DNA from 2 places in the Novosphingobium sp. Gsoil 351 genome. Region 1 is predicted to be linked to the other one. Evidence: predicted binding sites of a transcription regulator. Region 1 holds the regulator's gene; the other holds the start of a gene.

The links. The regulator LexA, encoded in region 1, represses DNA repair genes until DNA is damaged. The targets are predictions, from matches to a motif close to GTTCCNCNCTTGTTCT.
Region 2: GKE62_RS09540 (ribonucleoside-diphosphate reductase subunit alpha) is a predicted target of LexA. The motif match lies at 6,720-6,735, and genes of this name have one in related genera.

The regions. Positions count from the first base shown of each region.
Region 1 covers NZ_CP046120.1:944,680-959,262, forward strand. Annotated here, with positions in the region: gene trpC (indole-3-glycerol phosphate synthase TrpC) at 1-483, shown strand, start outside; gene moaC (cyclic pyranopterin monophosphate synthase MoaC) at 641-1,114, shown strand; gene GKE62_RS04500 (molybdopterin molybdotransferase MoeA) at 1,111-2,322, shown strand; gene lexA (transcriptional repressor LexA) at 2,401-3,090, shown strand; gene GKE62_RS04510 (ComEC/Rec2 family competence protein) at 3,084-4,427, opposite strand; gene GKE62_RS18785 (hypothetical protein) at 4,409-4,684, opposite strand; gene GKE62_RS04520 (hypothetical protein) at 4,721-5,239, opposite strand; gene gltX (glutamate--tRNA ligase) at 5,271-6,746, shown strand; gene GKE62_RS04530 (citrate synthase) at 6,760-8,046, shown strand; gene GKE62_RS04535 (hypothetical protein) at 8,054-8,245, shown strand; gene GKE62_RS04540 (sensor histidine kinase KdpD) at 8,257-9,642, opposite strand; gene GKE62_RS04545 (hypothetical protein) at 9,648-10,607, opposite strand; gene GKE62_RS04550 (hypothetical protein) at 10,633-11,886, opposite strand; gene GKE62_RS04555 (Hpt domain-containing protein) at 11,970-12,275, opposite strand; gene GKE62_RS04560 (ATPase) at 12,345-14,583, shown strand, end outside.
Region 2 covers NZ_CP046120.1:1,978,658-1,993,240, forward strand. Annotated here, with positions in the region: gene GKE62_RS09495 (hypothetical protein) at 1-50, opposite strand, end outside; gene tldD (metalloprotease TldD) at 119-1,558, opposite strand; gene GKE62_RS09505 (zinc-finger domain-containing protein) at 1,615-1,842, opposite strand; gene GKE62_RS09510 (ABC transporter ATP-binding protein) at 1,922-2,869, shown strand; gene GKE62_RS09515 (hypothetical protein) at 2,873-3,124, shown strand; gene GKE62_RS09520 (DUF2283 domain-containing protein) at 3,121-3,336, shown strand; gene nadB (L-aspartate oxidase) at 3,339-4,925, shown strand; gene GKE62_RS09530 (alpha/beta fold hydrolase) at 5,057-5,941, shown strand; gene GKE62_RS09535 (GlsB/YeaQ/YmgE family stress response membrane protein) at 6,006-6,248, opposite strand; gene GKE62_RS09540 (ribonucleoside-diphosphate reductase subunit alpha) at 6,820-8,835, shown strand; gene GKE62_RS09545 (hypothetical protein) at 8,901-9,140, shown strand; gene GKE62_RS09550 (hypothetical protein) at 9,143-9,325, shown strand; gene GKE62_RS09555 (DUF2171 domain-containing protein) at 9,556-9,798, opposite strand; gene GKE62_RS09560 (ribonucleotide-diphosphate reductase subunit beta) at 10,004-11,077, shown strand; gene GKE62_RS09565 (DUF1294 domain-containing protein) at 11,208-11,513, shown strand; gene GKE62_RS09570 (hypothetical protein) at 11,584-11,997, shown strand; gene GKE62_RS09575 (hypothetical protein) at 12,256-12,615, shown strand; gene GKE62_RS09580 (hypothetical protein) at 12,791-13,192, opposite strand; gene GKE62_RS09585 (dicarboxylate/amino acid:cation symporter) at 13,344-14,583, opposite strand, start outside.

The DNA of each region.
Region 1 (14,583 bases):
GAGGACTACCTCATCGCCGCGCGGCACGCCGTCACGCTCCCGGTCTTGCGCAAGGACTTCATGGTCGATCCCTGGCAGGTGCTCGAATCGCGTGCGATCGGCGCCGACGCGATCCTGATCATCGTCGCCGCGCTCGAGGATGCAGCCATGGCCGAAATCGAGTGCGCGGCGATCGAGCACGGGATGGATGTGCTGGTCGAAGTCCACGACGCGGCCGAGATGGAACGGGCGAGCCGCCTGAAGTCGCGTTTGATCGGGGTGAACAACCGCAATCTCAAGACTTTCGTCACCGATCTTACAGCGACGGAAGAACTCGCTCCGCTGGCGCCGGAGGGCGCCTTCCTGGTCGGCGAGAGCGGGATCGCCTCGCACGCCGACTTGCTCCGCCTTGAGCGCAGCGGGGTGCGCGCTTTCCTCGTCGGCGAGAGCCTTATGCGCCAGCCGGACGTGGCGAAGGCGACGCGCGCGCTGCTCGGCAACTAGCGCTGTCCTACTGCGTCGGCCTTGTGCCATAGCGGTTCGCGATGATCGCCTTCCACCCCTCTTCCCGTCCGCCAGATCCCCGCTGTGCGGGAGCGACTTTTTCTTCCTTAGGACAGTGGTCCAAGTGGTCCACGCCCGGCAGCGAAAAGCGCGCGCGATGGCGCTGACCCACCTCGACGAATCGGGCAACGCGCGAATGGTCGACGTAGGCCCCAAGCCCGAAACCGCGCGTTCGGCGACAGCGCGCGGACAAATCGCGATGTCGGCGCAGGCGCTCGCCGCAATCCGCGACGGCGCCGCGCCCAAGGGCGACGTGCTCGCCGCGGCGCGGATCGCCGGGATCATGGCGGCCAAGAAGACCGCCGAACTGATCCCGCTGTGCCATCCGCTCGGGCTCGACGCGGTAACCGTCGACTTTGCCTTCGGGGAAGGCGGAGTGGAAGCGACGGCAACCGCTTCTCTCACAGGTCGAACGGGCATCGAAATGGAAGCGATGACAGCAGTTTCGGTCGCACTTCTGACAATCTATGACATGGCTAAGGCGCTCGACAAGGCGATGGTCATTGGCCCGATCCGCCTGATCGAAAAGCGCGGCGGCAAGTCGGGCGACTGGTTCGCCCCCGCGGCATGAAGCCGCCGCCGCTGTCGCTGGACGAAGCCCAGGCGCGCCTCCTGGCCCTGGCGCCCGCGCTCTCTGTCGAGCACCGCTCGATCGAGGACTGCGCTGGCTTCTATCTTGCCGAACCGCTGACCGCGTTGCGTACCCAGCCCGCGGCGGCGATGTCGGCGATGGACGGTTACGCGGTGCGCGCTGGGGAATCCGGGCCGTGGCGGGTGATCGGGGAAAGCGCCGCCGGACGTCCGCTCGATCGGCCTCTGAGACCGGGCGAGGTGGCGCGGATTTCGACCGGGGCGATCGTGCCCGAGGGCGCGGATCGCGTGCTGCTGCAGGAGGATTGCACGCGCGAGGGCGAGACTCTGCGCCATCTCCAGGCGGCCGCTGGGCCCGGCCGGCATGTCCGCCGCGCCGGGCTGGACTTTGGCGCAAACGACCTGCTCCTTCCTGCGGGAACACGGATCGGCGCGGCCCAACTGGCCCTCGCGATCGCCGCCGGGCACCAGCATCTCGCGGTTCGTCGCCCGGCGCGGCTGATCGTCATCGACTGCGGCGACGAACTCGTGCCGCCGGGCGTCCCCGGCCTGCCGCATCACCTGCCCGCCAGCAACGCGCCGATGCTCGCCGCGCTCGTGGCGGGGCTTCCGATCGAAATCCGCCGCTTGGGTCCGATTCCCGACAGGCTCGAGGCGCTTGCCGAAGCTTTCGAGACTGCGCGCCCGGCCGATATCGTGGTCACCAGCGGCGGCGCCTCGGTAGGCGACCATGACCTGATCCGCCCCGCGCTCGCCCATGCCGGCGCGCGCATCGATTTCTGGCGGGTGAAGATCAAGCCGGGCAAGCCGCTGCTCGTCGCCCGGCGCCCCAACGACGGAGGTAGCCAGATCGTCCTGGGGCTACCCGGGAACCCGGCCTCGGCTTTCGTCACGGGATTTCTGTTCATGCTGCCGCTGCTGCGCGCCGCGCTTGGCGCCGCCCAGCCGCTGCCGCGGTGCTTTCCGGCACGGCTTGCCGCGCCGCTGCCCCCAGGGGGCAAGCGTATGGAGTTCCTGCGCGCGCGTTGGGCCGACGGCGAAGTTACCGCCGGGACCGAGCAGGACAGCGGCGCCCTGCGCCCGCTGGCCCACGCCAACGCCTTGATTTGCCGGGCGATCGACGCGCCTGCGGCCACGGCTGGCGACATCGTGCCGATCTATTGGCTGGAAAACGGCGGTATTGCTTGACGAGGCGGCAGCGGTTGCTTAATTGTTCCTTGTTCGTTCGTGATTTGGCGGACGTAGTGCAATCGAGGAGCCCGGGCGATGCTGACGCGCAAGCAGCACGAACTGATCACCTTCATCCAGGCCCGGCTCGAGGCCAGCGGAATCTCGCCCTCGTTCGAGGAGATGAAGGAGGCGCTTGAGCTCAAGTCCAAGTCGGGCGTCCATCGCCTGATCTCGGCGCTTGAGGAGCGCGGCTTCATCCGCCGCCTGCCCAATCGCGCGCGCGCGCTTGAAGTGATCAAGACCCCAGAAGGTTCGGTGACCAAAGCAACCCCGCGCCCGGCGAATGCGAACGATGCGCTTGCCCCTCTACGCGCGCCTGTAACGCGAGGCGCTCCGGCCAACGACGTGATCGAGCTGCCGCTGCACGGGCGGATCGCCGCGGGCATGCCGATCGAGGCGTTCGAAGGCCAGTCCACCCTTCCCGTCCCCGCCGCGCTGCTGGGCGCAGGCGAACATTATGCGCTCGAAGTGTCGGGCGATTCGATGATCGAAGCAGGCATCCTCGACGGCGACTACGCCCTCGTGCGGCGCACCAACACCGCGCGCGATGGCGAGATCGTGGTTGCGCTGATCCGTGGCGAGGAAGCGACGCTGAAATACCTGCGGCGAGAAGCCGGCATGATCCGGCTCGATCCCGCGAACGGTGCCTACGATCCGCAGATCTACAAGCCGGGCGAGGTCGAAGTGCAGGGCAAGCTGGCGGGGTTGCTGCGGCGATATCACTGAGGCGGGGGCCGCCACCAGCCGTGCTCACCCTGGCTCTCCGCCACCGTGTGCACCCGGCCATCCGCCAGATCGATCGCCAGTCCGCCGGTTCGCGTCAGCAGCGCGCGATCGGCCTTCAGCTGGCGCGGGCGACAGCTCCTGGGCAGCCAGCGTTCGCTGACCACGATGTCGGCGCGCTCGCAGGCGGCGGCGAGTTCGCGTTCGTCGATCCGTTCGCGCGTGCGCCCGATCAGCAGCGTGGTGACGCGCCCGGCGCGGTCTAGAGCCACCGTGCAGAAGTCTGCACTGCATGTAGCGCCGGGCCAGCGTTCGAACGGGATCCGCGCGCCGTCGATCCCCGCGCTCTTGCGCAAATTGTCGGTGGCGAACTCGCTCTTGCTCTCACGCAGCACGAGCAGCGGACCGTCGGGGGAAGGAATCGCGACATGGCGGCCGTCGCCCGAGATCAACAGGTCGGGTGTGTGAAGACGAGCGAGCATTGCGCAGCCCAGCACCACCGGAACCAGCCCCAAAAGCCGCACCCGTCCGCTCCACAACGCGAGCCACAGGCCGCCTGCCACAAACAGCGCGAAGGTCGTGCGCGCCATCCCCGGCAGCAGCGCCACGGAGCCGGGCTGCGCCGCCGTCCAGTGCGCAAGGGCGAGCAGCAGTTCGAGGCTCTTGCCCGCCGCCCACCACGCGGGCGCGCCCAGCCCGGCCCCAGGGATGACAGCGTCGAGGACCAGCGCCGGCGCGATCAGCGGCATCGATACGAACGTGGTCAGCGGGATCGCGACGACGTTGGCCAGTGCGCCATAGACCCCGGCGCGGTGGAAGTGAAACAGACCGATCGGCATCAGCGCCAGCTCGATCACCCCTCCTGTGACCAGCAGCATCGCCAGCAGGCGCGCGAGCCGCACCGGCCGCGCCTCATCGCGCGGCGCCAGGAACGCCCGGACCGGCGCGGCCGAATGCAGCGCGACGATCGCGATGACCGAGGCGAAGCTCATCTGGAAGCCGGGCCCGACGACGGCTTCGGGCCAGAACAGGATGACCACGAACGCGGCGACCGCGATCATCCGCATGCTCAACGGGTCGCGCCCCAGCGCCAGTGCGATCAGCACCAGCACCGCGCCGATGCACGAGCGGATGGTCGGCACCTCCGCGCCCGTCAGCAAAGCATAGGCGACCCCGGCCAGCGCCCCGGTCGCGGCGGCGGCGAGCGGCAGGCGCACCCGCAACGCCAGCCACGGCCACAGCGCGAGCAGGCGGATCGCCAGGACATAAGCCGCACCGACCACCGCGCTGACATGCAATCCGCTGATCGGGAGGAGATGGGTCAGCCCTGCATCGCGCATCGCATCTTTGTCTGCGGCCAGGATCGCGCCACGCTCGCCGCTGGCAAAGGCCGCGGCGATCGCCCGGGCGTGCCGCCCAGCCGCTCGCGGACATGTCGCGAAAGGCTGCGTTGAACGCGGCCGAGCCAGCTCCCGCCCGGCATCGGCGTCAATACCTCGGGCTTGGCCAGCACGCTTCCGGTCGCCGACAGCCCCATGAACCACGCAGCGCGGGCGAAATCATAGGCGCCGGGCAGCATTGGCGAGGCCGGCGGCATCAGCCTCGCCAATGCTGCGGACGACCGCGCCTTCGCTCAGCGCGGGGGTGTCGTTCGCACCCGCACTGCCGCGCGCCCCGGCACCCCGCGCGCAACCAACGTCAGCCGCAAGCGGTCCTCGGCACCGCGCTCTTCGCGGGCTACGATCCTTCCGGTCAGGGTCACTATCGTGGGGCGATCCAGCGGTATTGCTCCGGCGAGCGTCGACTTGGTCCACACCGTGATCAGCCCCGCGGCGATCATCAGCGCCACCCCGATCAGCGCAGCCCGCAAGTATGGATGCCGTCCATCGCCGCGCAGTCCGGCCAGCGCGCCGAGCTCGATCGCCGCGCATCCGGCCAACACCGCCAGCCAGCGTGCCGTATCGGGAAGGACGAACCAGGCGGCGATACCGCCGGCGAAGGCCACGGCAAGCCAGGTCCCTCGCTCGAACGGGCGCGCAGCGAGGAACGCCTCGATAGCGTCCGGTACGCTGGACAAGCCAAGGCCGACGCGCCAAGGCCGCGACGCCCCTTCGGGGATCGGGTCGGCAGCGCTGGCGGCGGTCGAAGCCATTGCCGCGGCATCAAAACGGAAGCGCAGGGTCATGGCAAGCAGCGTATCGGGAGCGACTCCAGGCTCGGCTCCCGTCGTCACCAGGTTCGCGCCCTCGCCAACCGGCTTTCTCCACATCGGTGGCGCGCGCACGGCGTTGTTCAATTGGCTGTTCGCGCGCCACCATGGCGGCAAATATCTTCTGCGGATCGAAGACACCGACCGCGCCCGCTCGACCGAGCCCGCGATCGCCGCGATCCTCGATGGGCTCGCGTGGCTCGGTCTCGAAGGCGACGAGCCGCCGGTCTTGCAATTCGCGCGGAGCGAGCGTCACGCCGAGGTCGCGGCGCAACTGCTAGCATCGGGCCACGCCTATCGCTGCTACCTGACGGCCGAGGAACTCGCCGAGCGCCGCGCCCTCGCCCAGACCGAGCGTCGCCCGTTCCGCATCGCGAGCGAATGGCGTGACCGGGACGCCAGCGAGGCTCCCGCTGGCCTGCCGTTCGTGGTGCGGATCAAGGCGCCCCAAGTTGGCGAGACGGCGATCGACGATCGCGTCCAGGGTCGGGTCACCGTCGGCAACGCCGAGCTCGACGATTTCGTAATCCTCCGCTCGGACGGAACCCCGACCTATATGCTCGCGGTGGTGGTCGACGATCGCGATATGGGAGTAACCCACGTGATCCGCGGCGACGACCACCTCAACAACGCCTTCCGCCAGCTGGTCATTATCGACGCGATGGCCAAAGTCGAGGATGGTTGGGCGCGACCGGTTTATGCCCACGTCCCGCTGATCCACGGCGCCGACGGGGCCAAGCTGTCCAAGCGCCACGGCGCGCTGGGGGTCGACGCCTATCGCGACGAGTTGGGTTTGCTGCCCGAGACGGTACTCAACTATCTGCTGCGGCTCGGCTGGGGGCACGGCGACCGCGAGGTGATCACGCGCGACGAGGCGATCACGCTGTTCGACCTCGACGGGGTCGGCAAAAGCCCTTCGCGATTCGACACCAAGAAGCTGCTCCATCTCAACGGGCACTACATCCGCGAGGCCGATCCCGCGCGGCTGGCCGATTTGGTCGCGCCTCGGCTGGCGGGGATGGCGCTCGATTTCGATACTTCGCGCGACATCGGCAAGCTGATCGAGGCCATGCCCGAGCTTCAGCCGCGGGCGCAGGATCTGGACGAACTGGCGCGCGGCGCGGCGTTCCTGTTCGCGGTCCGGCCGCTCGAATTGGAGTCCAAGGCGGCGGCGCTTTTGACCGGTGATGCGCTGGCCTTGCTGGGCGATCTTCACACCCTGCTGAGCGCCACAAATGACTGGACAACAGCCACCCTCGAAGCCAATCTCAAGGCCGAGGCGGAACAGCGCGGCCTGGGTTTGGGTAAGCTTGCGCAGCCACTCCGTGCGGCGCTGACGGGGCAGACGACTTCGCCTGGAATTTTCGACGTGCTGGCCTTGCTCGGCCGTGACGAGTCGCTCGCGCGCATTCGCGATCGGCTGGCGGAGGGTGCGGCGGCGACCACCTAAGAGGAGCACAGCGGTGAGCGACAAACAGGCAATCCTGAACGCGGGCGGCAAGGACGTTTCGATGGAGGTGCGCAGCGGCACGCTCGGCCCGGACGTCATCGACATCCGCAAGATGTACGGCCAGACCGGCATGTTCACCTATGACCCCGGGTTCACCTCAACCGCCAGCTGCGACAGCGCGATCACCTATATCGACGGCGACGAGGGCGTGCTGCTCCACGGCGGCTATCCTATCGGGCAGCTAGCCGAACAATCGAGCTTCATGGAAGTCAGCTACCTGCTGCTCAACGGGGCGTTGCCATCGCAGGACGAGCTGACCAGCTTCACCCGCACGATCACCCGCCACACGATGCTCCACGAACAGTTGATGCAGTTCTACCGGGGTTTCCGCCGCGACGCGCACCCGATGGCGATCATGTGCGGAGTGGTCGGTGCGCTGAGCGCATTCTACCACGATTCGACCGACATCTCGGACCCGATGCACCGCAAGATCAGCAGCCACCGCCTGATCGCGAAGATGCCGACGATCGCCGCCGCGGCATACAAGTATTCGATCGGCCAGCCGTTCGTCTATCCCGACAACTCGTTGAGCTATACCGGCAACTTCCTGCGGATGACCTTCGGCGTCCCTGCCGAGAAGTACGAGGTCAACCCGGTGGTCGAAAAGGCGCTCGACCGGATCTTCATTCTCCACGCTGATCACGAGCAGAACGCCTCGACCTCGACCGTGCGCCTCGCCGGATCGTCGGGCGCCAACCCGTTCGCATGCATCGCCGCAGGAATCGCCTGCCTCTGGGGTCCGGCGCACGGCGGGGCCAACGAGGCCGCGCTCAACATGCTCCAGGAAATCGGCACGCCCGACAAAATCCCGCACTACATCGAGCGGGCCAAGGACAAGAACGATCCGTTCCGGCTGATGGGGTTCGGTCACCGCGTCTACAAGAACTACGATCCGCGCGCGACCGTGATGCAACAGACTGTGCGCGAAGTGTTCGAATCGCTCAAGGTTACCAACCCGGTGTTCGAGGTGGCGATCCAGCTCGAGGAAATGGCGCTCAACGATCCCTATTTCATCGAGAAGAAGCTGTTCCCCAACGTCGATTTCTATTCGGGCGTGATTCTTTCGGCGATCGGCTTCCCGACCACGATGTTCACCGCGCTGTTTGCGCTGGCGCGCACCGTCGGCTGGGTCGCGCAATGGAACGAGATGATCAGCGACCCCGGCCAGAAGATCGGTCGCCCGCGCCAGCTTTACACCGGCCCGGTCGAACGCGACTACGTCCCGATCGACAAGCGGTGAACGGGCAATGAAACTCGTTCTTCAAATCCTCGGTGGTTTTCTGGTCTTCAGCGGTTTGTTCTGGTCGCTGCAAGGCGCCGGGATCATCATGTGGCCGGCCGAAAGCTTCATGCTCGCCCAGGACCAGTGGATCCTCTACGGGCTCATCACCGCGGCGGTCGGTGCACTGCTCATTTGGCTGGCGCGACGGCGAGCCTGATCGCGACCCAGCTAACCTGAAGGCAGTTCCAACGTGAAGCGCGCGCCCTCGCCGGGAGCGCTCTCCACGCTCAAGTCGCCGCCCATTGCTCGGGCGAGGCGGCGTGAGATGTATAGGCCCAACCCGCTGCCGCCGTCGCCGCTGCGGCCGAGTCGCTCGAACTTATCGAACACCCTGGCCTGCTGCTGGGGCGACAGGCCCAGGCCTTCGTCAGCCACGGTCAGCGCGCTGCGGGTGCCCCGTGCCGCCAACGTCAGCCGCACGCGCGACCCTTCGGGCGCATAGCGCAAGGCGTTGCCGAGCAAGTTGAGCAGGACTTGCAAAACCCGGCGCCATTCGCCCGACGCGGGCAGGCTCTCGCCCTCGCCCGGCACCTCGACCGTAATTCCCCGCTCGCTCGCGCGCACGCCCAGAATGCCCGCGGCCCGGCGCGCCGCGTCGGCCAGGTCGATGGCATCGGCCATCGGCGCAAAACCTGGCGCCTCGATCGCGTCAAGATCGGCGAGATCCTCGACCAATCCGAGCAGATGACGCGCGGCCTCTGCGATATCGACGGCATAGTTGGCATATTCGTCCGCGAGCGGCCCGGCGAGCCGAGTGCGGATGGTTTCAGCGTTCGCGATGATCCGTGTGATCGGCTGGCGCAGAGCCGGGGCCAGATCGCGCCCGAGCACCCCGTCGAGCGCCTCGGGCACGGCATTTACCGGATCGTTCGGGACGTCACCGGCGGGCACCGCTTCGATCCCGGCCGGCACCAGATAGAGGTCGAACCCCGCCGCCGCGCCATCACCCGGAACGGGGACGAGCCGCACCCGCCACCGGGCGTCGGGATCTCCGCCAAGTTCCGTAGCGACGATCACTTCGGCACCATCTATGAGCCGCCAGTGGAGCGGCTGGCGATGGGTGATCCCGGAAACGGTAACAAAGTCGGTCCATGGTCGGCCGAACCCATCGCGCATCGCCGCCGCCAATGGTTCCAGCCGACTGCTCGAACGCCCGGCCGCGAGCACCGCCTGGCGCGGATCGAGTCGGGCGTGAAGGTCTGCGACTTGCGCCAAAATCACACCTTCGTCGACATCGCCCGCGATCGCTTCCGTGGGAGCCAGCGGGGTCACTCGCCAATTGCTCAGCGACAATGCCAGGCCCTCGGGATCGGGAACGATGTCGACCCACGCGCTGACCGCATTGTCGCCGTCCTGCGCCTGGAACACGCGACCCAGCTTCATCCGGTGATGCCAGGCCTTGCGAGTTAGTTCGAGCAGCGCCGGAATCGCGAGCTGCCCTGGTATCTCACCCCCACACGCGCGCTGGAGCGCGGCGAGCGCCTCGTCCGCCGTCGCGAGCCTGTCGCTCCCCTCGCAGCGCCCGCGCGCGACGACAACGGCGCCCGGCGCCATGGGTTTCAGCCGCCCGAACCGGCGAGCAGCGCCGCGGCCCGGTCCGCCCGCAACGTCTCGAAGCCTTCGGGCAAGGTGATCTCGGGATGGAGCGTGAAGAATTGCCGTTCGACCAGCGCGTGTTCGGCGCCGCCCGCCAGCAGTGCCAGTGCAAGCCGCGGCATTTGAACTTCAGAGGTGGCGAAGACCGCCGCATCGCGCTCGAGCCCCGCGGTCAACCCCAATGCGGTGACAAACAGCGCCACGCCGGCGTGTTCGACGTCCAGCGCGGCGACCGCCCCGCCATCCATCGCGCGTATCAGCCGACCAAGCAGTGCGAGTCGGCTTGCGGCCTCGTCGAAATTGCCGCAGATCGCGGTTTCGAGCACGCCCGCAATGCGATCGCGCGCCGGGTCGCTCCCCGCGTCAAGCTCGCGCATAATCGCCATCGCGGCGTGGAGCAGCTCGCCGGGCAGCTCGGCCAAGGGAAGCTCCCCGCGGCGCTGGGCCTGCACGAATCGTGCCTGCGCGGCGAGCAGCGCCTTCGCGGTCGCCGCGGTCTCGGGATCAGTCGAGGCGATCGATGCCTGAAGCAGCGGCGAAAGCACGGTGTCGAGCGAAAGCCGCGCCGCCAGCCGTTCGGTCAGCTCGGCCTCGAGCGCAAGCGCATGGGCGTGGGTCAGGATTGGCGGGTTGGCGATGAACGCCGCGGCGAGCCGCGAGGCAGTCTCGTCCACCCGGCCGCGCGCGTCCGCAGGCCCCAGCGCCTGTTCGAGCGCAAGCGCAAGCTGATGCGCCAGATCCTCGATCAGGGCGCGGGACTGGGCGACGATCCGATCGCTGAACAGCGCCCGATCCTCGCTTCCGAGAAGATGGCGCAGGATCGGGCCGACATTGGCCAGTGCCAGGTCCGCGGCCGCCAGTTCGTCGCCGAACAGGCCTTCGACACCGAATTGTTCGGTTGGCGAGAACGCGGGATTGTTCATCCGGTCAGGCCCTAGCGGTTCAGGGTTAAGGGCGTGTTAGCCTCTCGTCCGCGCTCTCGCCATCCCCCGGCGCCTCACCCGGCGTATTTCGGGCCTCGTGAGCCATGGCCAGCGCGAAGATGAGCAGCGCGAGGATGGCCGCCATCAGCGCTAGCCCGAACACCGAACTGAGGCTGGCGGCCGCCAGGGCCAGCCCCAGCACCAGCCGGTCCTCCAGCCATCCCGACCAATTCGCTTCGGCAAACAGCGCGGGCAGCAGGCGCAGCAGTCCGAGCAGGACCAACGCCACGAACCCGCCGACGAGGTACGCGTTGGCCACGGGATGCGCTTCGCCCAGGCGCCAGGCCGCGACTGTTGCGAAAGCAAGATCGAGCAGCGCGTCGAACCCAGTCTCGGGACGCAGCCATCGAGTTTCGACCAAGGCCCGGTCGCCATGGACCCGGGTAAGGATAGCGGCGGCCCGGCGAACCAGCCAGGCGATTCCCAGACCTGCGAATGCGAAACTCATGAAGCCGAACCAGGCGCTGCCCAAGGCCAGAAGGGCTAGCGCCGCGGCGCCAAGCGCGACCACCTGTGGCCGGGTTCCGGCATGGAGCAGCGCCGGCCCCATCGCTTCGACAAGCCGCGCGGCGAGCCAGCGCCCCGGCCCCTTGCCATCGCGCTGGGCCGTGTGCTGACGCAACCAGCTCGGTTCGAGCCGATGCGCCTCGCCATCGCTGCGAACCAGCGTCCAGCGACCACCATCGCTCAATGCCTGGGGCAGCACGACCTGACGAATTGACGACTGGACTGCGATCCGCAGCAGCGCCGAAACTGGATTCCACTCGCCGGGCAACTCGGCAAGGCCCGCGGCGAGCCGTCCGGGCAGGCGGATCAAGCCAGCGCCGGCGTGGTTGAGATCGATCCGTTCATAGCCCGCCGCCAACCCACTTTCGACCGGCTGGACGACCACGCCGCTCCGCCCACCAAGCAGTGTCGAAACCGCCTCTGGCGAGGCGATTAGCCCGTCGGCAAACACCAGCAGTTCGTCGTCGGGCTTGACCAGTTGCGCGACCGCGCGACCGTCGCCAGTAACTTGAAAACTCGCTCCGGCACGTTCGGCGGCATGCTGGAGCGAGATCACTTCACCGGGCAGGCCATCGGCGAGGCAAATCACCCGCTCGCAGCCAAGCGCGAGCGAAGCGGCAAGCTGATGATGCACGATGCTCCGCCCGCCCAACCGCAGCAGCCCGCGTGGTGTCGCCGCGTCATCGGCGCTCGGTTCCAGTGTTGACAGCAAGGCGACCCGCACCTGCGCGCTCCCGTTTTTTACGGAAGGCGGTCTAGCGACAATGGCGGAACTAGGCCAGCCGGGCTCGGAGATCAGATCGTGAGGGTCAGGAGCTTCAGGTGCGCGCCTATCCGGCGCAGTACCGTCGGTTCACTCGGCACGGTGTCGGTGGCTTCGTCGGCGAGCGCAAGCAAGGCTTCGTCGTGAAAGCTCGAGGCGAGACCCTTGAGCCGCATCGCTGCAATTCGCCAGTTTCCGTCGCAACGTGCCCGACGAAGCAAATCGAGCTGGCGCTCGGCACTTTCCAGGAATGCCCCACGCAACTCGCGGTATAGCGCCTCGTCGCCGCCGCAAGCAGCCGCAATGGTCGCGTCGAGTGCCCCGCCTTCGTAAGCCATAGCCAACCATTGGGCGCACGAGGGTTAAGGTGGGGTTTATATTGCAAGGGTTTATGATACCTTCCGCCCATGACGGGGAACCCACGCATCGTATCGCTCGAACCCGGGACGCCGGAAGCCAGCGACGTTTTGGTACTAGACCAGCCGGTCGATGGAGAAACGGCGTGGGACACCGCGCCCGAACCCGAACCGTGGAACGGCCCCCAGCTGTTGGCGCGTGGCAACTGGGCCGCGCCGGTTCTCGCCGCCGTCCTGACCGTCGCCTGGAGCGGCCTCTTCGTCGTCGCCAATTGGCGCGCGATGCAAGCCGGCGCACCCCTCGCCCAGTGGACCCAGTGGCTGGCGACATGGTCGCTCCCGGTCGCGCTGATCCTCAGCGCGCTGACGCTGTTCGTGCGTTCGAACCGGCGCGAGGCGGTGCGCTTCACCGATGTCGCGCGCGCGTTGCGCGAGGAGTCCGCGGCGCTGGAATCGCGCTTGGTCGCAGTCAACGGCGAACTGTCTCTGGCGCGTGAATTTGTCGCTGCGCAAAGCCGTGACCTTGAATCGTTGGGGCGGATCGCGGTCGAGCGCCTTTCGCAGAACGCCGACAGGCTGGCCGGCCTGATCCAGTCCAACGGCGCGCAGGTCGACGCGATTGGAACCGTTTCGGCGAATGCGGTAGAGAACATGGACAAGCTGCGCGGCCAGCTTCCGGTCATCGCCAACGCCGCCAAGGACGTCACCAACAACATCGGCAATGCCGGGCGCACCGCGCATCTGCAATTGCAGGACCTTGCCAACGGGTTCCACCGTCTGAACGAATTCGGCCAAGCGAGCGAGCGCCAGGCGGCAGCAGTGCGTGATCAGGTTGCTGCGGCGATCGACGGTTTCACCCGTCAGGCCGAGCATCTCGCGGATGTCGCCGAGCAGCGGTTCGCGGCCATGGAGGCGGGTAGTGCGAACTTCCGGGAGCGACTGGACGCCGATGAAACCGCGGCTTTGGCTGCGATGCGCGAGCGGGCGACGCGGTTGGGAGAGGAACTGGAAGCGGCACGGCTGACCGTGACGCAGCAGGAGGCCGAGGCGACCGAAGCGCTTCGTGCCCGCCTCGCCGCTCTGCAGGTCGAAGGTGGAACTCTTGCCACCACCTTGCGCGACGGCGAGCAGGCCGCAGTCGAGACCTGGCGCGGCCACGTCTCGGCGTTGTCCCTGCAGGCGCAAGGCGCGTGGGACGAGATCGCCCGGATCGACGGTGAGGCACTCGCCGCCGCTGAGGCGCGCCGCGCGGAACTGGGCGAGGCGATCACCGATCTGCACGGCTCGCTGGCCGCGCGCTCCGAGGAACTGGCCAGCGAGATTCTCTCACGTCGCGCCGAACTCGAGATCGCGGGCCGCAGCGCGATTGAAAGCCTGCGCAGCCGCTTCGCCGAGATCGACTCCGCGATCCGCGGGCAGCGCGAACGCCACCTCGAACAGTCAGCCGCCATCGCCGAACACGCGGCGACGATCGGCGAGCGCCTGGGTGCGTTCGGCGAGACGATGCACTCGCTGGGTGCACATGGCGACGAAGTGGCGGCCAAGCTCGAACGGGGCCTGGCGGTGCTGACAGAACGACTGACCGCGAGCCGGGAGGCGCTGGCCGGGACAGACGAGGCGATCGCCGGGCTGACCGACGGTAGCGTGCGTCTGCTCGAACTGATCCAGGCGAGTGCCGATCATACCCGCCAGCAACTGCCCGACGCACTCGCTGGGGCCGAGGATCGCCTCAAGGGGATGGAGGAATCGGTTTCCGCTATGCGCGACGCGCTGGGCGATGCGGGCAATCGAGGCCAGTCGCTTTCCGACTACGTGATCGCCACCCGCAGCGGGCTGACCGAGGCGACCGGGGAGCTGGTCGCTCTGCATGGCGGACTCGAGGAAAAGAGCCTCCAGCAACGCGCCCACCTCGCCGGGGTGCGCGACGACATCGCCAAGGCACGCAGCGAGAGCGACGCCTTGGCCGCGCACGTCCAGGCGACGCTGCAATCGGCGATCGATCGCCTCGCCAACGCCGCGCGCGATGCGACGACGGGGCTGGCCGGGCAGTCCGACACCGTAATCGGCGAGATCGCGGCCAGCCTGGGCGAGCGCAGCAAGGCTGCGCTCGAAGCGGCGATGGGCGGTCGCGCGGACGAACTGGTCGCTGAACTCGAGGCCGCAGTAGCGCGAGCGGCTTCGGCCAGCCGTGAGGCCGCGGTCAACTTGCGCGATCAACTCGGCCGGGTGGACGAACTCGCTGGCAATCTCGAGCGACGCGTGGGCCATGCGCGCGAGCGGGCCGAAGAGC
Region 2 (14,583 bases), 1.0 Mb from region 1:
AGCGAAAGTACGGTGGCGGCGGCGAGAACGGTGGCGATGGTCCTACGCATGGCAGCGACTCCTTTGGCGCTAGCACCCAGATAGGCTTCTATGCCTGAACCCGCAATGACCGCAAGGATCAGGCGGTGCCGCCGACCGTCAGCCCCGCAACCAGCAGTGTCGGCTGGCCGACCCCGGCGGGTACGCTCTGGCCGCCCTTGCCGCAGATGCCCACGCCTTCGTCGAGCGCCATATCGTTGCCGATCCCGGTGACGCGGGTGAGCACGCTGGGACCGTCCCCGATCAGCGTCGCGCCCTTGATCGGCGCGCCCAACCTGCCGTTCTCGATCTTGTAGGCTTCGGTGCAACTGAACACGAATTTGCCCGAGACGATGTCGACCTGGCCGCCCCCGAAGCTTTTGGCGAAGATGCCGTTCTTGACCCGGCTGAGGAGCTCGGCGGGGTCGTCGTTGCCGCCGCGCATGAAAGTGTTGGTCATCCGCGGCATTGGCGCGTGGGCGAAACTCTCGCGGCGCCCGTTGCCCGTTGGAGCCACGCCCATCAGCCGGGCGTTAAGGCGATCCTGGATGTAGCCCTTGAGGATGCCATCCTCGATCAGCACGTTCTCCTGCGTCGGGGTGCCTTCGTCGTCGATGCTCAGCGATCCGCGGCGGCCCTCGCCGTTGGCGCCCAGCAGCGTGCCGTCGTCGACCACCGTCACCCCGGGCGCGCCGACGCGCTCACCGATCCGGCCCGAGAACGCGCTGGTGCCCTTGCGGTTGAAGTCGCCTTCGAGGCCGTGACCGACCGCTTCGTGGAGCAGCACCCCGGGCCAGCCTGGGCCGAGCAGCACGGTCATCTCGCCCGCGGGCGCGGCTACGCTTTCGAGATTGGCCAGCGCCTGCGCCAGCGCGGTGTCTATCGCGCGGTTCCAGGTCGCGGGCTCGAACAGCCGGTCATACAACCAACGTCCGCCGATCCCGAAGCTTCCGGTTTCGCGGCGGCCGTCCTTCTCGGCAACGATGCTGACGTTGAGCCGCACCAGCGGGCGGATGTCGTGCGCGACGAAACCGTCGGCGCGGACGATCTCGACCACCGACCAGCTCCCCGAAAGCGAGGCCGAGACCTGGGCGACGCGCGGATCGCGCGCACGCGCCGCGGCGTCGATGGTTTCGAGCAGTTTGACCTTCTCGGCGAAGGGGATCGCATCGAGTGGGCTGGCGTCGGTGTAGAGGTGCCGGTTGGAACGGCGCGGCGGCGGCGCGGGACGGCCTTTTGCGGGATCCAGCAGGGTCAAAGTTTCGGCGGCGCGGCGGACCGCGTCGCGCGAAATCTCGTTGGCGTGGGCGAACCCGGTCATCTCGCCCGAAACCCCGCGCAAGCCGAACCCGGCATCGCGCGAATAGTCGGCCGTCTTGAGCCGCCCGTCGTCGAACCCGAAGCTCTCCGTGGCGACGAACTGGAGGTAGAGCTCGCCGTCGTCACATCGCGACAGGGCGTCGGCGGTCAGCCGCTGCGCCTCTTCGGGCGAGAGCTTGTCGGGGGCGTAGAGCAGCGAGCGGGGGTCGGTGAGCGTCATGCCAGCCGATATAGGGCGAAGCAGCGCTTCCCCAAACCAAAACCCGCGCCGGAGTGCTAGAGGCTCATTCCGCCCGAAATATCGAGCATGGTCTTCTGGTTCACCCCGTCCGCCGGCCCGCCCCGCAACACGAAGCGGCGGTCGCAATAGCCGCAATCGACGTAGCCCTGCTCGTCGATCTCCAGCCACACACGAGGGTGGCCGAGCGCGGGAGCGATGTCCGTGGCTCCGTCGCACTTCACGCGAGTGGTTTCGACCAGGACGGTTTCGGGCGGCGGGATCATGGTCCGCGCCGTTAGCAGCGCGTGCCCGACCCGCCAATGGGGTTTACGCGGCCCTCGCGTTGGGGCAGTCGCGCTACCCATGAACACCGGCCCCGCGATCTCGATACGCAACCTCGTCAAGCGCTATGCCGCGTTCAAGGGCGCGCCGGGCAAGCTGGCGCTCGACGATGTCAGCTTCGACGTGCCGCAGGGCCAGATCTTTGGGCTGCTCGGCCCCAACGGCGCAGGCAAGTCGACGCTGATCAACATCCTCGCGGGGATGGTCGACAAGACCGGCGGCAGCGCCGCCATCTGGGGCTTCGACATCGACCGCGAGCGCAAGAACGCCAAGGCCGCGATCGGGATCGTCCCGCAAGAAATCGTGTTCGATCCGTTCTTCACCCCCGCCGAGGTGCTCGAAATCCAGGCCGGCCTCTATGGCGTGCCCAAGGAACTGCGCCGCACATTGGCGCTGCTGCGCGAGGTCCACCTCGCGGACAAGGCCGAGGCTTATGCCCGAACCCTGTCGGGCGGCATGAAGCGCCGCCTGCTGATCGCCAAGGCGATGGTCCACTCGCCCCCGGTGCTGGTGCTCGACGAACCCACAGCGGGGGTCGATGTCGAACTGCGCCAGCAGTTGTGGGTGCTCGTCCGGCGGCTCAACGACGAAGGCGTGACGGTGGTCCTGACTACCCACTACCTCGAGGAAGCCGAGGAGCTGTGCGATCGCATCGCGATCATCAACCACGGTCGCCTGATCGCCGACAAACCCACCCGCGAACTCGTCGGAATGGCGCGCGAGAAGGTGGTGGTGCTGACGCTCGACCGCGACATCGCCGAGGCCCCGGTCCACCCCGCCTTCGTCAAGAGCGCGCGCACCGGCGAACGCACGGTCGAGATCACCTATGATCGCGACCGCATGAACGCGGGCGAAGTGTTGTCGGTGCTGCAAGGCCAGGGCTTTGCGATCGCCGACGTCTCGACCCGGGAACCCGACCTTGAGGATGTGTTCCTCCACCTGACCAGCGCGCCGAAAGAGGCGGCCTAGGGGGTGACGACGACGCGCTATTTCGACGAGCAAGTCTTGCGCAAGCGACCTTACCTGACCATCGATCTGTGTCTGGGTGTGATCGCCAAGCCAGTCAGGACCGAAATACGGGACGATGGCCGAGTCCGGCATTTGGGCACGGTCACGTTGCCAAACGAAGACAGGCCGCGCATCCTGCGGGTCGTAACACTTGAAGACCGCACAACCATCCACAACGCCTTTGTAGATCGCACCTTTCGCGAGGACGCACCATGAAGCTGCACTACTACGCCGAGACCGACAGTCTCTATATCGAACTGCGTGACGGCGCGGGTGTGGAAGTGCGCGAGATAGTGGCTGGTTTGAACCCCGATATCGACGCCGACGGCCATGTCGTCGGGTTCGACAGCGATAGCGCTTCAAAATTGCTCGACCTGTCCACGCTCGAAACGATTGCGTTGCCGCACACGACGATGAAGGCGGCCTGACGCTGGGCGAGGGCACCAATTTCGACGTCATCGTCGTCGGCTCGGGCGCCGCCGGCCTGACCGCCGCGCTGGCGCTGGCCGAGACCAAGCGCGTCCTCGTGCTTGCCAAGGGCACGCTCACCGGCGGATCGACCGCGTGGGCGCAGGGCGGGATCGCGGCGGTGCTCGACGAGGGCGACACTTTCGAAAACCACATCCGCGACACGATGATCGCCGGAGCCGGACTCAACCGGCTGGAGACAGTCGAATATGTGATCGGCCAAGCCCCCCGCTCGATCCAGCGGCTGATCGAGCTGGGCGTGCCCTTCAACACCGAGGCCAAAGAGCTCCATCTCACCCGCGAGGGCGGGCACAGCCATCGCCGTATCGTCCATGTCGATGACGCCACTGGCTGGGCGGTGCAGGAGGCGCTGCTCAAGGCCGCCCAGGCCAATCCCAACATCACCCTGCTGCCCGGCCGCGCCTGCGTCGACCTGATCACCGGGCGGCACGAGGCGCGCTATTCCGGGTCGGGCCGGGTCTGGGGGGTCTACGCGCTCGACGAGGCGACCGGCGCGGTCGAGGCGCACACCGCCCGCGCGACGATCCTGGCGAGCGGCGGCGCGGGCCGGGTCTATCAGTTCAGCACCGCGCCGCGCGGCGCCACTGGCGACGGCATCGCCATGGCCTGGCGCGCGGGCTGCCGGGTCGGCAACATGGAGATGATGCAGTTCCACCCGACCTGCCTCTACAACCTCGAGGTCAAGAACTTCCTGATCACCGAGGCGGTACGCGGTGAAGGTGGCCACCTGCTCAACCCGCGCACCGGCCACCGCTACATGCCCGATTATGACGAGCGGGCCGAGCTCGCCCCGCGCGACATCGTTGCCCGCGCCAACGACGCCGAGATCAAGCGCGACGGGCTGGATTTCGTCCACCTCGACATCAGCCACCAACCGCCCGAGTTCGTGCGGCACCACTTCCCGACGATCCACGAAAAGCTGCTCGGGCTGGGCATCGACATGACCACACAGCCGATCCCGGTGGTGCCCGCACAGCACTACACCTGCGGTGGGATCGTGATCGACCTGGCCGGGCGAACCGACCTGCCGGGGCTCTACGCCGCGGGCGAATGCACCGAAAGCGGGCTCCACGGCGCCAACCGCCTCGCCTCCAACAGCCTCCTCGAATGCTTCGTCTTCGGCGAGGCGGCGGCGGCCGACATCCTTGCCCGCTGGGAGCAATTCGAGGCCCCGCCCCCGGTCCGCGCCTGGGACGAGAGCCGCGTCACCGATTCGGATGAAGAGGTTATCATCAAGCAGAACTGGACCGAGATCCGCCGGTTCATGTGGAACTACGTCGGGATCGTGCGGACCACCAAGCGGCTCGAACGCGCGCAGCACCGGATCGCGATGATGACCGGCGAGGTTGAGGACTACTACGGCCATTTCCGCATCAGCACCGACCTGATCGAGCTGCGCAACCTCCTCCAATGCGCCGACCTGATCGTCCGCTCCGCGCTCGCCCGCCACGAGAGCCGGGGCTTGCACTATATCCTCGATTACCCCGAAACCGACCTCATCGCGCGCGATACGGTGCTGGTGCCCTAACTGATCCTTCCACCCCGCTCATCCGAGCGAAGTCGAGGGACGCTGGCGCAACGGTGCGCAGTTGCGCGCGCTGTCTCGACTACGCTCGCCATGAGCGGATCTTTTCTGAGCTACTCAAACAGGAAGTCCAAATGCCCCAGACAACCCATAACGGCATCACCCTCGAATACGAAACCCATGGCGATTCGGCCAACCCGGCGTTGCTGCTGATCATGGGGCTGGGCGCGCAGTTGACGCTGTGGCCGATCGAGCTGGTCGATGCGCTGGTCGAACGCGGGCTTTATGTGATCCGCCACGACAACCGCGACATCGGCCTCTCGACCAAGTTCACCGAAGCGGGCGTGCCCGACATCCCTGGCGTGGTGATGGCGCTCATGACAGGCAAGAAGCCCGCCGTTCCCTACACCCTGTCCGAGATGGCGGGCGACGCGGTGGCGGTGCTCGACGCGGTCGGCGTGGCCAAGGCGCACATCGTCGGCGCCTCGATGGGCGGGATGATCGCGCAGTTGGTCGCGGTCGAGCATCCCGAGCGCGTGCTGTCGCTGACCTCGATCATGTCGAGCACGGGCAACCCGATGCTCCCACCCGCCAAGCCCGAGGCGATGGCCGCCTTGACCGCGCCGATCGCCCCCGACGCCGACAAGGCCGCGATCCTCGAGCGCGGCGGGATGATCAGCCGCGCGATCGGCAGCCCCGGCTATCCCGCCGACCCCGCGCGGATCGCGGCCAACGTGACCCGCGACTACGATCGCAGCTTTCACCCCAGCGGCGCGATGCGCCAGATGGCCGCGATCGTCGCCGACGGCGACCGCCGCGCCCGGCTCAAGGGCGTGACCGCGCCGACCCTGGTGATCCACGGCGCTGACGATCCGCTGGTTCCGGTGGAGGGCGGCCGCGACACCGTGGCGGCGATTGCCGGAGCGCGGATCGTGGAGATTCCGGGCATGGGGCACGATCTGCCGCTGGCGCTGGTCGAGACGATCGCCGATGCGATCGCAGGACATGCCAACGGCTGAGCACTAGAACGACGGTACCCCCCTCCCGCTAGCGGGAGGGGTTGGGGACGGGCCTTCCACGACCTCACCCCAAATGCAGCATGCGCCCCACAAAGATCAGCACCATCGCCCCGATGATCGAGGCGATGAAGCCGGCGCGGTGGAAGCCGGTGGCGCCGCGCGCGGTGACCATGCCCGCGAGCAACGAGCCGGCTATGCCCAGGCCGATGGTCCACAGCCAGCCCATCCCAACCGTGCCGGGATAGAAGAACCGCGCGAGGATGCCGACGATCAGGCCCGAGATGATCGCGCCGATGATGTTGATCATGGATTGTACTCCGTCGCAGGTTACGATGCCCGCATCCTGTCGCGGCGGCATCGGCGGGGCAAGCGCTTCGTCACGCCGCGGTCGCAATCCACAGCCGCGTCATAAAACTGAAAAATATTTCGCACGGCACAATTAGCATCTTGCGCATCCCGCAACGTCCGCTCGAAGCACGCGTCGCTGCGTTGCAGCATGGGCGAGGCTGCGCCGAAACGAATCGGGCGTGCGACGAACCGTGTGGTTATCGACGGCTTTACCCTCTTGCGTCCATTTTGGATTGAGGCACTATAGGTAGTGGTTGGGTTGCGGGGGCACCTCAAAACCTTGTAGTACAAGGGACGCGCGGTTTTGCGCGGCGAAGGCGCTCGAATGCCGCCGGAAGAGCGGCAGCCGATCCGATCGGATCGGGTCTGGGGAAAAGTTTTTCCCTTTGATCGACCCAGACATGGTATGGCGGGGGTTCGCCCGTCGAGTCGAACAGAAGCGGAACGCCCGGCGCGCGGTCCGCCGGGTGTTCGCCAGGAATTGGGGTGGCGTCGGCCTGCAGGCCGACCCGCCGGGACGGGGGTGACGCATGGATTTTACTACAAGGGACGAAGTCGCAATGGCGCAGCAGGATCTGGGGTTCACCGCTACGCTGGAACGTGACGAGCAAGCGAGGCCGGCGATGAGCATGGACAAGGACGGCGCCGGGGCGGACACGGGCTCGGCCGGATTGGTCGAAGCCATGGCCGCTGGCGCGCTGGCCGCGGCGGCCGTCGCGAGCAAGGACGCCGATTCCAAGGCGATCCACGCCCGCCGCTTCGACATCGTCACCGACACCGCGCGCGACGCGCTTTTGACCGAATTCGGCAAGGACACGCTCGACGACCGCTACCTGCTGCCCGGCGAGACCTATCAGGACCTGTTCGCGCGCGTCGCTGATGCCTATGCCGACGATCAGGGCCACGCCCAGCGGCTCTACGACTATATTTCGAAGCTGTGGTTCATGCCCGCCACGCCGGTGCTGTCGAACGGCGGCACCGGCCGCGGCCTGCCGATCTCGTGCTATCTCAACTCGGTCTCGGACAGCCTCGAAGGCATCGTCGGCACCTGGAACGAGAACGTCTGGCTGGCCAGCCGCGGCGGCGGGATCGGCACCTACTGGGGCAACGTCCGCGGAATCGGCGAGCCTGTGGGCCTCAACGGCAAGACCAGCGGGATCATTCCGTTCGTGCGGGTGATGGACAGTCTGACGCTGGCGATCAGCCAGGGCTCGCTGCGGCGCGGCTCGGCGGCGGTCTATCTCGACATCTCGCACCCCGAGATCGAGGAATTCCTCGAAATCCGCAAGCCGTCGGGCGACTTCAACCGCAAGGCGCTCAACCTCCACCACGGCGTGCTGCTGACCGACGCGTTCATGGAAGCCGTGCGCGCCGGCGAGGAGTTCGCGCTGCGCAGCCCAAAGACCGGCGAGGTCCGCGGCAAGGTCGACGCGCGCAGCCTGTTCCAGAAGCTGGTCGAGACGCGGCTGGCCACCGGCGAGCCGTACATCGTGTTCTCCGACACGGTGAACCGGACGATGCCCAAGCATCACCGCGACCTGGGGCTCAAGGTCTCGACCTCGAACCTGTGCAGCGAGATAACGCTGCCGACGGGCACCGATCACCTCGGCAACGATCGCACCGCGGTGTGCTGCCTGTCGTCGCTCAACCTAGAAACCTGGGACGAGTGGAACAAGGACGAGCTGTTCATCGAGGACGTGCTGCGCTTCCTCGACAACGTCCTTCAGGACTACATCGATCGCGCGCCCGAAGAGATGGCCCGCGCCAAGTATTCGGCGATGCGCGAGCGGTCGGTGGGCATGGGGGTGATGGGCTTCCATTCGTTCCTCCAGCTCAAGGGCATCGGCTTCGAAACCGCGATGGCCAAGGCGATGAACCTCAAGATGTTTCGCCACATCGCCGCCAAGGCCGACGAGGCGTCGCTGATGCTGGCGCAGGAGCGCGGAGCCTGTCCCGATGCCGCCGACATGGGGGTGATGCAGCGCTTTTCGTGCAAGATGGCGATCGCGCCGACCGCCTCGATCAGCATCATCTGCGGCGGGACGAGCGCGTGCATCGAGCCGATCCCGGCCAACATCTATACCCACAAGACGCTGTCGGGCAGCTATTCCATCAAGAACCCGTATCTGGAAAAGCTGCTCCAGGCGAAATCGAAGGATTCCACCAACGTGTGGAATTCGATCCTCGAGCGCGGGGGTTCGGTCCAACATCTCGACTTCCTCAGCCCCGAGGAGAAGGCGGTCTACAAGACCAGCTTCGAGATCGACCAGCGCTGGTTGCTCGAATTCGCGGCCGACCGCACGCCGTATATCGACCAGGCGCAGAGCCTGAACCTGTACATCCCCGCCGATGTCGACAAGTGGGATTTGGCGATGCTCCACTTCCAGGCGTGGGAGCGGGGGATCAAGTCGCTGTATTACCTGCGTTCAAAGTCGGTGCAGCGCGCCGGATTCGCGGGCGGGGTCGAGGCCGACAACACCTCCGAAGCGCCCAAGTACGAGCTTGGGGGCCAGACCGACTACGAGGAATGCCTGGCGTGTCAGTAAGCCGCTAGGCCCCGGCGCGGAGGGCGGCGTGGACGGTATGCGGTATCCCCGAAGCGGTGTTGCGGATGATCTACGGTATTCCCGAGGCGGTGTTCTGGACGGTCGGCGCGGTATCGGTGGTGATCGGCCTGCTGCTGATCTTGCGCCGCGAGCGGATCGTGCGCTGCCTGCGCTGGTGGCTGATCAAGCAACTGCGCTGGGTCCGCAGCCCGCGCTATCGCACCTACTTGCGGATCAACGGTTGGCTGCTGTTCGTGCTGGGAACGCTGATGCTGGTGCTCATGACGCTCAAGCCCGCGCGGTGACGATGGCGCTGCCCGCATGGCCATGGCTGCTCGCCGCGGTGAGCGCGGCGCTGGCGATCCACGGCGGGTGGCGGGCGTTCCGCGCGCAGACCGCCGCGCCGCGCCCGGGCATCGTCGAGTTCGGCGTCGGCATGGCCGGGATCGCGATGCTGCTGCCGCGGCTGGCGGGGGTCTATATCCCGTGACCTGCCCAATCCCGCTCGAACGTCCCAACCCCGCTCATCCCGAGCGAAGTCGAGGGATCGTGCGCAATCTTGAACCCATGCGCAGCGTGTCTCGACTTCGCTCGACACGAGCGGAATTCGTCGGGCTGGTCTCGCGCCGAAAGAAAAACGCCCCCCCGGCCGTCGGGGAGGCGCCTTCCGGCGACGTTGGGCCGCCTGTCCGCGAAGGGTTTAGGGAACTCTCTCGCGGATTACTCTTCTTCTTCCATCGCATAGGCGTTGGCCGCGGTCGCGCTGAGGCGGACGGTGCCGCCCTCGACGTCGGCGACGAGGCCGCGGGCGATATAGTGGTGGTGGCCCTGATGGCTGCCCATGCCGCTGTCGGCCTTGGTCAGCTTGATCCGGTCGCCCTCGAGCTTGTCGATGGTGCCGAGGTGGACCCCGTCGGCGCCGATCACTTCCATGTGCTCGCGCAGTTCGCTGGCATCGGTCATGGCAAGTCTCCTGTTGCGGTGTCGGCCGGGAAAGCGCCCGGCGCTGTCGGACCATCAACCCGCCGCGCCCCCGCCCGTTCCCGGCGAGGCGCCGCGCAATCGCCGCCACCTGTCCACCGCCGCGTTCCTGCCGCCGCTTACGCAGCGCGCGTCGCTCGCCTATATTCACCCATTCGCCCACCCCAACCCGCACAGGGAATCTGACATGTCGCTGCTCGAAGCCCGCAAGACCTACAAGCCTTTCGAATACCCGTGGGCCTACGAGTTCTGGAAGCGCCAGCAGCAGATCCACTGGATGCCCGAGGAGGTGCCGCTGGGCGAGGACTGCCGCGATTGGGCGCAGAAGATTTCCGAGCACGAGCGCAACCTGCTCACCCAGATATTCCGCTTCTTCACCCAGGCCGACATCGAGGTGCAGGATTGCTACCACGATAAGTACGGCCGCGTGTTCAAGCCGACCGAGATCAAGATGATGCTGGCGGCGTTCTCCAACATGGAGACCGTCCACATCGCCGCCTACAGCCACCTGCTCGACACGATCGGCATGCCCGAGAGCGAGTACGGCATGTTCCTGGAATACCAGGAGATGCGCGACAAGCACGATTACCTCGCCCAGTTCGGGGTCGACAGCGACGAGGACATCGCCCGCACGCTCGCCATGTTCGGCGGCTTCACCGAAGGGCTGCAACTGTTCGCCAGCTTCGCGATGCTGATGAACTTCCCGCGCTTCAACAAGATGAAGGGCATGGGCCAGATCGTCAGCTGGTCGGTCCGCGACGAAAGCCTCCACTGCGAAGGCATCACCAAGCTGTTCCACGCCTTCACCAAGGAGCGCGACTGCCTGACCAAGGCGGTGAAGGAAGACATCATCGATTGCTGCCAGAAGACCGTGAGGCTGGAGGACGCGTTCATCGACCTGGCGTTCGAGCAGGGCCCGGTCCCGGGGATGAGCCCCAACGAGATCAAGCGCTACATCCGCTACATCGCCGACTGGCGCCTGGGCCAGCTCGGCCTCAAGCCGGTCTACATGATCGAGGACCACCCCCTCCCCTGGCTCGCCCCGCTGCTCAACGGGGTGGAACACGCCAACTTCTTCGAAACCCGCGCGACCGAGTATTCGAAGGCCGCCACACGGGGCAATTGGAACGACGTGTGGTCGAACTTCGACCAGCGGAGGAAGGCCAAGACGGGCGAGGCGGCGAACGAGGGCGCCGCGGAAGTCGAGGCCGGGGAGCCGGATATGTTTGGCGAGGCGGCTGGGGCGCAGGCGGCGGAGTAGCCATACGAAGCCAGCCGCGGGTTGGCGAGAGGTTGGTTGGGCACCGGCCTGCGCCGGGGCGACGATGAAGCGCCGGGTGGGCGACAGGGGTTTTGCGCTTTGTTTACCGGGCGCGCCGTAGGCCTCGGTGATGCCGCCGCCGTTCGACGCGATCCTCACCCTCGCCAACGTCGCGACCGCGCTGATCGTGCTGAACTTCGTCGTCTTCGCCGCGTTCGGGTTCGACAAGGTAGCGGCCGAGAACGGCCGGCGGCGGATCGCGGAGGCGACGTTGCTGGGCTGGGCGCTGCTAGGCGGCACCCCCGGCGCCTACGCGGGCCGCGCGCTGTTCCGCCACAAGACGCGCAAGCAGCCGTTCTCCCGCTCGCTCCACGGCATCGGCATCGCGGTCCTGCAGGTGGTTGGGTTGACCGTGCTGGCGGCGTTCAAACTCTAACCGTCGCCCCGGCGGAGGCCGGGGCCTAGATGACTTCGCGTCATGGCACCCTCGGCTTCAGGACGAAAGGTTGGTTGGGCCCCGGCCTGCGCGGCGCGATGGGTGGACGCCCGCGCGGCAGGGGCAGCTGATCGGGCTGATCGCCGAGACGGGCAGCGTGATCGCGGCGTGCCGGCGGCTGGGGATCGGGCGCGAGAGCGCGTACCGGCTGCGCGCGCGGGCAGGCGCAGCCGGTTTCGCGGCGGCGTGGGACGCGGTGCTGGGCCGGCGGCACGCGCCGGTCGATCTCGCATCGGCGAAGTCCACAGGTCTGTCCGCCGGGTACCGCTGCGAGCATGGCCTGATCCAGGTCGTCATGTACGCCGGGCGCTATGCCCGAAACCTGCGGAAGCCCGACAATTCGGCGCTGCTCCAGCACCTCGCGCAGCTTGACCGGGCGCTGGCCGCGGACGACGCCGGCGCGCGCAAGTCACAGGTTTTATAATGGCGTTTGGCGGTCCAGCCGGGTGCGCGCGGCGGCGGGTTTTTCGGCCCCGCGCGCGTCAGCACCAGCTTGCGCGCGCCTCGCCCATATATGTCCGGGCCACCCCGGCCTCGATCAGCACTTCGGCCGCGGTCTCCGTCCGCCCGCGCACCGTGCGCCGCGCGGTCATCAGTTCGCGGCCGTATTTGTCGGTCGGACGATCGAGCCGGGGGGACCAGTTCGAACGGGGCGGCGTTGACCCAGCGCTGGAGCACGGCGGTGGCGCGTTCGGCGCCGAGCGCCTCGGCCGGGCAGCGGGCGCGGACTTCGGGGGCGTCGATGCCGACGATGCGGACGGTGCGCTGCGCGATTTTCAGCGTATCGCCATCGACCACGCACAGCGCCCCGCGCCCCGCGCCGCAGCGGGTGAACGCACCGTCGACCGCGACCGGGCGGGCTTCGAGAAAGGCGGGCGGGGCGAAGGCGATGGCGTTGCGCCACAGCACCCACAGCGCGGCGATGACGACGATCCCCAGCCACCAGCGGATCGCCCGCCAGAAACGGACGAGGATGTTGGGGCGGCCAGAGCGTTTGGCCGATTCTCCGCGCCACTGCGCGGCGGGCAGGACATGGCCGTAATCCTCGGGCCGGGTCCACGATTTGGGCGCCTTGGGGCGTCTGCGAAAGGGGGATGAGATCGCCCATGGCGGCGGTGTAGCCCAACGCGGCGGATGCAAGAAGGGGCGACGGACCGGGCCCGCCGCCCCTGTTCTCACGGACCCGCCGCGCGGGGCCACGCCTGGTGGCGGTGCGGCTAGTCGGCCTTCTTGTCCTTGCCGGCCTTGACCTTGGCGCCCCCCTTGGCGGTGTGCGCGGCATGGGCATCGGCCGAGACCGTGGCGCCGCCCTCGGCCGAGGCGGCGGTGTCGTGCGCCGCGGCGACGGCTTCCTGCGCCCGCTCGGTGGCGGTGGCGACGGTCGCCTGCGCGGTGTCCGACGCCTGCGCCGAGGTGCTGGCGATGCGGTCGGCCACGGTATCGGCGGTGGTGCCGACGCCGTTGACCGCGCCGTTGGCGGCGCCATTGGCCTGGCCGGTCACGGCGCCGACGCCAGCGCCAACCCCGGCGCCAACCCCGGCGCCCACCTGGGCCTGCGCGGTCGCGCCCGTGGCGAGGAGGAGCGCGAGCGCGGCGGTGGAAACGATGGTCTTGGTCATGGATTTTGCGTCCCGTTGTGCTGTTGTGCTTGAGGGACGCGCGATGTGCCGGGTGCCCCCGCCGCTGGCTACCCCCGGCGCGGCGGAGCGCGCCGGAGCCGGGGCGGGCGGCATCCGTTCATCTGCGGTTTAGGCGGGGTTTATCCGCGGTTCAGCTTGGCGGCCCGCGCAGGGCCCGGCGATCGACCGCCGCGGCGACCGCGACGTCCATCGTCACATTGCCGACGGTGCGCATGAGGTCGGGCAGCATCTCGACCGCGACGAGCAGCGCCAGCGGGCCGATCGGCACGCCCATCGCGAGCGCGATCGGCCCGATGTTGGCGATGAAGCTGATCGAGCCGGGCAGGCTGGGCGCGCCCAGCGAGCTGAGCAGCGACACCGCGACCCCCGCGGCGAGCGCTGCGGGCGTCAGCTCGACCCCCGCGAGGTGCGCGACATAGACCGCGACCGCGATGTTCATCGCCGGGCTGGTCGCGCGGAACAGTGCCACCGCCAGCGGCAGGACGTAGTCCGCGCTGGTCTCGCTCAGGCCCAGGCGGCGCGCGGCGGAGAGCATCGCGGGCAGGCTGGCTAGCGAGGACTGGGTCGAGAGCGCCACCGTCTGCGGCGCCAGCATCGCCGCGGCGAACGCGCGCGGGCTTTGCCGGGCCAGGCCCAGCGCGACCGCGTAGGCGCCGAGCAGCACGACCCCGCCGACCGTGCTGACGATGACGATATAATGCGCCAGCGCCCCGACCGCGGCCGCGCCGCTCTTCGCCGCCACCCCCAGCGCCAGCGCCATGACCCCGATCGGGGCCAGCGCCAGCACCCAGCCGACGACCACCAGCATAGCCCCGGCGATCGCTTCGAACAGATGCTGAAGCGTCCGTCGCGGCTCGCCTCCAAGCCGGGTCGAGGCGAGCGCGAACAGCGTCATGAACACCACCACCGGCAGCAGCGCGCCCCCCGCCGCCGCCGCGACGACGTTGTCGGGGACGAGCGCGGCGAGGAAGTCGGCGAGCGTAGGCAGCGGCGCGTCCGCGCCCGCGTCGGCCAGTCTCAGCGCGGCGGCGGCCTCGGGCGGGACCGGCGACCAGGCCAGCAGCAGCGGGGTCAGCAGCGCCGCCATCACCGCGCTGGCCAGCAGGATCGCGGCGAACAGCCCCACCGACGCGCGCGCCATCGTCCCGCCCCGCGCCGCGGCGACGGTCCGCACGATCCCGGTGAACAGCAGCGCGGCGACCAGCGGCAGGATCGTCATCTGCAGCCCGCGCAGCCACAGCGCCCCCACCGGATCGGCGATCGCCAGCACCGCGGGCAGCGCAGCGCTGTCGCGCAGGGCGAGACCGGACGCGAGCCCCGCGACGAGCCCGGCGAAGGTCCACGCGGTGGGCACGCGGATCTCGGGAAGA